One region of the Arthrobacter sp. BB-1 genome, then DNA from elsewhere that is predicted to be linked to it. Evidence: riboswitches for the same ligand, from Rfam matches in the RefSeq annotation. Region 1 holds a riboswitch; each other region holds the start of a gene.
The links. A riboswitch is a leader RNA that binds a small molecule or an ion and turns the genes downstream of it on or off. The one in region 1 is predicted to bind cyclic di-AMP.

Region 1 (2,254 bases):
GCGCAGTTCAGCAGCGTCTGGCTCCACCGCCCGGAAGACCTCCGTGCCGGCGGCGTCCAGGACCACAGCGGTGCTTACCTGGTTTATCCCGTAGGCGGTAATGAGCCGTGTATCGGTATCAGAGGCAAAGGCCAGGGATGACGCCCCGTTCCCGGCCAGGAATTCCTTGATTTCGTCGGCCGTTTCGTAGGGCGCGATGTCCACGGCAACATAGTTCACGGCAGCAGGAGAACTTCGCTGGACCTCGGCGAGCATCCGGGTTCCCGGTCCGCAGGCGCCGCACTCAATGGAGAAGAAAAAGAGCACGCTCGGCTTCGATCCCGGCACCGGCACCTGTTCCCCCTGGCTTGTCGCAGCGGTAAACCCGGCTGCTGCCGCCGGCCCCTCCCCGTGGTCCGTCTGCGGTGCATAGGACGGCATGAACGACACGAACAGGGTTACGGCTGCGGCACCGGCAAGCAGCAGTGCCAGGAAACTCCGCCATGAAGGCCACCTCCACGGCGCCCGACCCCCGGCCCTGTTGCCAGGGTGACTCTCGATCACCGGCCGCCGGTGGGCTGCGAGGCCCTGCCTGCGTTGCGATCCTGGTTAGACGCGGAGGCAGCGGCGGGTGCGCAGCAGTCATTCATCCCACCCGACGCACCCGGCCGGCGGCGCCGGAGCGCCCAGAGCAGTACAACCGCAGCCAGGGCCACAGCGCCAAGGATGACCCACGGATTACCCAGGAATGAGCCGGCCGCACCCAGTGCTCCGGCCGCAATCAGCAGCGGCAGCCCGCAGCACAGCACATGCAGCAGGACAAAGCCGCCCACGGCCAGCAGCCCTGTCCGGCTGTTCTGGCCCTTGGAAGTAGATGACACAGTCGTTCCTTTCAACGCTCGGCCATACGGGGTGGGAGCGGGTGATTGGTGATCAGGCTCGTCCCAGTATTGACCTTCCTCCATAGTGGAAGGTCAATACTGGTGAGGAAATGCCATCAAGAGGGTGTTTCCCGGGCGGCGCGTCGAACTCTGCCAGCTGCCGGGCCCATTCAAGTTCACCTGGCAGAGGTGGGGAACCCATCAACGACGGCCCTTCGGCCGTCTTGGGGTGAAGCCCCTGAACCGCTGTGCAGCCATCAAGGTGCACGCGGACAGGGGCCGGGTTATTGTTCCTGACCCGAATCCGACAGCTAACCCCGCAGGCGCCGGCAGAAGGACATTTTGTGAACATCCACACCCCTGCGGGGTACTCCCCTGTGCCCGGTGCACACCCGCCAGCAACGGCAAGGCCCGCCAGTGGGCGGCGCCGCGCCGCGCCCCCACTTCAGGGCAGGCGCCGTACTGACCCGTCCGCTGACGGGTCATCACGCCACCGCGGACGCAAGGCCGCGCTGGCAGTCATCGCCTCCGGCGTGGCCCTGACAGCGTCCCTGGCCTCCGCACACGCGGTCGCCCCGCAGGCCTCCACCGGCACCGAACTGCAGGCAGCAGGAAGTTCAGCGCTGACTGCATCTGCGCCCGTGACTGCCGCAGCCGATGCGCAGCTGGACTTCGGTCGTACGGAGGTGACCACCAGCCCGGCGCCCCCGGTCCCCGCCAACCCGGGGCCCGCCGTTGCGCCGAAGGAGACGCCTGCCGCAGAAGCCCCATCCCCCCAAGCGGTAGAGGCATCCAAAGCGCAGACTTCCGGACAGCGGGTTCCACCGGCGGGAGCCAGGCTCAGCTCCCCCGTACTAAATCCGGTGACCAATTCACCGTTCGGATACAGGGCCAATCCCCTGACCGGCTTGGGTGGTGAACTGCACACGGGCCAGGATTTCGCCGCCGGCTGCGGCACGGAAGTCTTAAGCGCCGGCAAGGGGACTGTCATCGAAGCCGGATTCAGCCCTTACGGCGGCGGCAACCGTATTGTCATCGACCATGGGAACGGCCTCCAAACCACCTACAACCACCTCGAAACGATCGGTGTACGGATAAACCAGGCCGTTGAAACCGGGGTGCGGATCGGGATTGCCGGCACAACCGGAAACTCCACCGGCTGCCACCTTCACTTCGAAGTCATTGTTAACGGCCAGACGGTCGATCCCTCAGCCTGGCTTTAACAAGGCCTCCGGCAGCGACTCTTTCCGGTTCTGTTCATGCCGGCACGCAGTGGCCCTTCCCGGCCCCCAAGACCCGACGGCTGTCGGGCCTCTGCGCGCGTGCAGGCCCCTTCCCATGCGGGTCGGGCCCTGACCGGCGGCACCGGAGAAATGCACTCGCCCGGAAGGTAC
Region 2 (2,254 bases), on a different contig from region 1:
CGGGGCAATTCCAGGACTGTCCGCGGTATGGTGCTGGACCTCGCGGCTTTCGACGCCTGGGCTGAACGCTGGACCGCGTTGAAGCCCGACGCCGAACTCATGGACAGCGTGAACCCCGCCTACATCCCCAGGAACCACCTGGTGGAGGAAGCGCTGGCCGCCGCCACCGAGGGGGATCTTGGCCCGTTCAACCGGATGCTTGAGGCTGTCAGGTCCCCGTTCCGGGAGCGCGAGGGGCTGGAACGCTACACGGAGGGACCGCCCGAGGACTTCGGCAAATACCTGACCTTCTGCGGCACCTAGCGGCTGCGGGGCAACAGGACGCCCAGGAGGCTTCACCGGAAATGGACAGGGGCGGCAGCCGGTAAACCCGGCTGCCGCCCCTGTGTGCACGGCGGGCCTGCCGCTACTAGCAGGACGTGCCGCTGCCGCTGGTTACGCTACGCGGACAAAGGATGCGCCGCTCAGCCAGCTGATGGAGTGCACAGCGGTCTGGTTGCCGTTTACGCCGCCGCTGACAACCTGGCCGTCACCGGCGTAGACGCCCACATGGCCGGCGGTGATCACCAGGTCACCGGGGGCGGGGGAGCCCACGGTGGAGCCGTACTGGTAGAACTGGCCGGGGGCCAGGTCGCCTACGGACTTGCCAACAGAACGCAGGGCCTCTTCAACCATGGCGGTGCAGTCCTGGATCTGGCCCACCTGGCTGTAGGCGTTGGCCAGGATAGCTGCGCCGGTGCCCGTACCGGTGCTGGCGGACGCGTAGGACAGGTTCATCCCCGTGTTGGCAGGTGCGGTGGCAGCAGCGGTCTGGACCGGAGCCGGTGCCGGTGCGGCGGCCGGAGCCGCCGGGGCGTAGCCTGCAGCCGGGATCTGGATCTGGTCGCCGGGGTAGATGACCGCAGAAATGGCCAGTCCGTTGGCGGTCAGGACATCGTTGAGGGTGACGCCGTAGGCGGCCGAGATGGCGCCGAGTGTGTCCCCGGATACAACCGTGTGGACGGTACCGGCTGCGGCGGCGGGGGCAGCAACTGCTGCTGCCGGCGCGGCAGAGGCCTGGACGTTAGTGGTCTCGGTGGTGTCCGGACCGGTCACACCGGCGTGCGCCGGGGCGCCGACGCCGAAGGCAATGCCGGATGCGGCTGCCACGGCGAGTGCCGGGCGGCCCAGGGTCCTGGCTTGGGACTTGGCCGAAACGGCCAGTCCTTCGAGGATGATGGAGCGGGCCGGAGTCGCGCGGTGACGGGCGGTGGTGGAATTTTTTGACACAGTAGATCGCCTCTCCCATGCCTGCGGGGTGAGCTGTCGGGTTCGGGTTGGAGATACCCGGCCGGGAGCAACTCCGAAAAGGAACGGAGGCGCTAGCGACTTAACCCCAAGGCCTCAAAGAGGCCGTGGAAACTTGGTTCCCCCGTCCCTGCCAGCTGGAAAGCGATTGGTTCCCGGGTCAGCGGCAGGGCTCGGCAAGCTGAGGGGAATGTCCCGTGTGGGAGGGACACCTGAAGACCATAACCCGGCCCGGCTCCGATTGTCACATTTGGGTAACATGCGAGGCCGTCCTCTCGGTTTACGCCATCGAATCGACTCTTCCTTCCTCCGGCGCTGACCTCGGAAGATGCGGGCGGTACGCCGAAGGAAGATGGAATCGTCACAGAGTCATAAACCCTGGGGCGGATGACCTTGCCGTGGACCGCCTTTGGAGGTTCCCTTCGTGGCCGGCCCGGGCGCTCAGCTCGGATGTAATGGGGAGTGTCTCCGCTGTATAACGATGCAGGCCGCTCATCCTTAAAGTGAAGGTTGAGGCCGGTAAGCTTCGGAACTATGTCGCGTTTCGTTACACATGCCCGGCACGTCCTGCCGGGGGTACTGTTGGCCGCCGCCCTCGCCGGCAGTGTTTGGCTGTCTCCCGCCGGCGCGGCAGAAGGCCTTCCGCCTGGTGATTACCCCTCGTGGGAGGACGTGCAGCGGGCCAAGCTGACCGAGGCCGGTACGGCAGCGGAGATCGGTAGGATCACCGGCCTTTTGGACGGGCTGCAGGCGCAGTCGGAGGCGTTGGGCACCGCAGCCGTGGCGTCCGCCGCCGAGTCCGCAGCGGCTGACGCCGTCCTGGCTGCGTCCACCGCAAGGGTAGGGGCCCTGGCGGAACAGGCGGGGCAGGCCAACGCCGAACTCGTCCGCCACAATAGGGACATCGGAGCCTTGGCCGTCCAGTCCTACAAGACCGGCGGCACGAACATGGGGTTCTTCGTGGCGC
Region 3 (2,254 bases), on a different contig from region 1:
GGTGGGATCGACTACTTCACCGTTGACCTGCACCTCGAAGTGGAGGTGGCAGCCAGTGGAGGCGCCCGTGGTCCCGCTGAGGGCAACAACGTCCCCGCGGGAGACCGTCTGCCCTTCCTTCACGCTGAAGGAGGAGAGGTGGTTGTACGTGGTTTCCAGTCCGTTGCCATGATCCACCACAACGCGGTTTCCGCCGCCGAACTGGTGCCAGCCCACGAAGGTCACCGTGCCGGTGGCGGCAGCGAGGACGGACGTGCCGCACTGGGCCACGTAGTCCTGGCCGCGGTGGAAGTCGCCTGAGCCGCCAGTAATGGGGCTGACGCGGTAGCCGAAGGGGGATGCCGTGGTCAGTGTGGCCAGCGGCGCGCCGAGGCTTCCGGCCGAGGCGGCCCGTGACACAGAGCCGGCGGACTGGGCACTGAGCAGCTGCTTGAGCTTGCCGTCCGGATCCGCCTGGGTGACGACGGCCGAGCGGCTGAAATCGATCTGGGCGCCGGCCTCCGCTGAGACCTGGGGCTGCGGAGTGACGGCTGAAGCTGCGACCGGCGTGACACCGGGAGCGTTGTTTGCCATCACGGGACTGGTGGCCGGCACTGTCACGGTCAATACCAGGCCTGTGGCGGCGAGTGCGATTCCGGCCTTTTGGCCGATCCCGCTGGCTGCCGCGAACTCGGTGACCTGGCGGAAGGGACCACGACGGCGGCGCGCATCACGGTGCGGATCGCGGGGGCGTTCCGTGGTGATGACTTCGACAACCCGCGGCGTCGCAGCGGGTACCGCGGCGCGGCGGCGTCCCCTGGGGGTCTGCATGGACAAGAAGGGTTCCTCTCTGGAAAGCCTGCGAAGTTAGCTGTCGGATTCGGGTCAGAGAGTTCAAAGACCCGGTCCGCCGTAAGCAAGCTTCGGCACAGGAGGTATCCACGGAGGATCCTTCACTGGAAGAGGCTTGCTGCTGACGGACTTCACCCCAAGGCAGTCCCCCGGCTGCCGCTTGTGGTTCCCCCGCCTCTGCCAGTAATGACTCGTGCACCTGGTCCGCTGGCAGAGCTCGGCTCCGGATCAGGTAACGCTTTAGTATCAACGCTTGGGTTTAACTATAGGGCCATAAGTCCCAAAGTAACAATTCCGTTATCTTTGCGTAACCGGCGCCCAATGGGGTAGCCCGGAGGCCCCAAGCCGCCCCTAGCGTACGGCCACGAAGACGTGCGCCGCGACTTCGGGCGGCAGTTCCAGGGCCCCTTCGATGCCCGGGACGCGGACCGAGATGTACTCCCCCACCCGCTCCAGCGATACGGAGGCGCCGGGCCGGATTCCGCCCTCATCCAGCTGGACCAGCAGCTCGGGTTCCACCTGAATCGGCTCAGCCAGGCGGCTAACGGTCACTTCCGAGGCCGGGCCATAGGACTTCATGGCCTCAAGCAGGCTGACGGCCGCGTCCGCGGAGGCCTGCGCCTGGCCGCCAAGGGCCGCCAGGCCGGGGATGGGGTTGCCGTACGGGGACTCGGTGGGGTGGTTCAGCATTTCGTAGATGCGCCGTTCCACCCGCTCGCTCATCACGTGCTCCCAGCGGCAGGCTTCATCATGGACGTAGGCCCAGTCCAGGCCAATGACGTCGGCAAGGAGCCGCTCGGCCAGCCGGTGCTTCCGCATGACTTCCGTGGCGCGCTTCCGTCCCACTTCCGTAAGTTCAAGGTGCCGGTCCCCCGAAACCACCACCAGCCCGTCCCGTTCCATCCGGCCGATGGTCTGTGACACAGTGGGCCCGGAGTGGCGCAGCCGCTCCGCAATCCGGGCGCGGAGGGCAACGATGTTTTCTTCCTCAAGCTCCAAGATGGTCCGAAGGTACATCTCCGTAGTGTCGATCAGATCCGTCATCCAGCTCAGCTCCTCGAGCGCAGTACCTTGCGTTGTCCCACCGTACCGCCTTCACATGCGGCGTGGTCCGTTGGAAAGCTTAGCCTATTTTGAGTTTGTCCGAATAGTTGACGGCGAGGGCGGGCCCTGTCTCAATGTCTGGACTATGACGGTCCAGGTTCCCGCTGAAACAGCTGTTCGGGCAGAATAAGGGAGGGCCCGGGCCACAGTCGCCGCCGACTGCCTGCCGCCCACCATCCGTCCGGACCAACAGCCCGTCCACGCCGAAATTGGAGCACCTGTGAGCGAAAACAGCATCACTATTCCCGCCGACCTCCTGCCCCAGGACGGGCGGTTCGGCGCCGGTCCGTCCAAGGTCCGGCAGGAGCAGATCGATGCT

Region 2: linked by a shared signal. The riboswitch ahead of FHJ30_RS11075 (LysM peptidoglycan-binding domain-containing protein) and the one ahead of FHJ30_RS21580 (M23 family metallopeptidase) in region 1 are both predicted to bind cyclic di-AMP.
Region 3: linked by a shared signal. The riboswitch ahead of FHJ30_RS04665 (M23 family metallopeptidase) and the one ahead of FHJ30_RS21580 (M23 family metallopeptidase) in region 1 are both predicted to bind cyclic di-AMP.

Annotation. Positions count from the first base shown of each region.
Region 1 is NZ_VDEV01000005.1:68,005-70,258, reverse strand. Features, by position in the region: gene FHJ30_RS03175 (thioredoxin-like domain-containing protein) at 1-420, opposite strand, end outside; gene FHJ30_RS03170 (hypothetical protein) at 540-860, opposite strand; cyclic di-AMP (ydaO/yuaA leader) riboswitch at 1,009-1,201, shown strand; gene FHJ30_RS21580 (M23 family metallopeptidase) at 1,205-2,083, shown strand.
Region 2 is NZ_VDEV01000019.1:167,965-170,218, reverse strand. Features, by position in the region: gene FHJ30_RS11080 (YdiU family protein) at 1-303, shown strand, start outside; gene FHJ30_RS11075 (LysM peptidoglycan-binding domain-containing protein) at 436-1,269, opposite strand; cyclic di-AMP (ydaO/yuaA leader) riboswitch at 1,273-1,466, opposite strand; gene FHJ30_RS11070 (lytic transglycosylase domain-containing protein) at 1,822-2,254, shown strand, end outside.
Region 3 is NZ_VDEV01000009.1:23,746-25,999, reverse strand. Features, by position in the region: gene FHJ30_RS04665 (M23 family metallopeptidase) at 1-810, opposite strand, end outside; cyclic di-AMP (ydaO/yuaA leader) riboswitch at 821-1,064, opposite strand; gene FHJ30_RS04660 (metal-dependent transcriptional regulator) at 1,183-1,875, opposite strand; gene serC (phosphoserine transaminase) at 2,156-2,254, shown strand, end outside.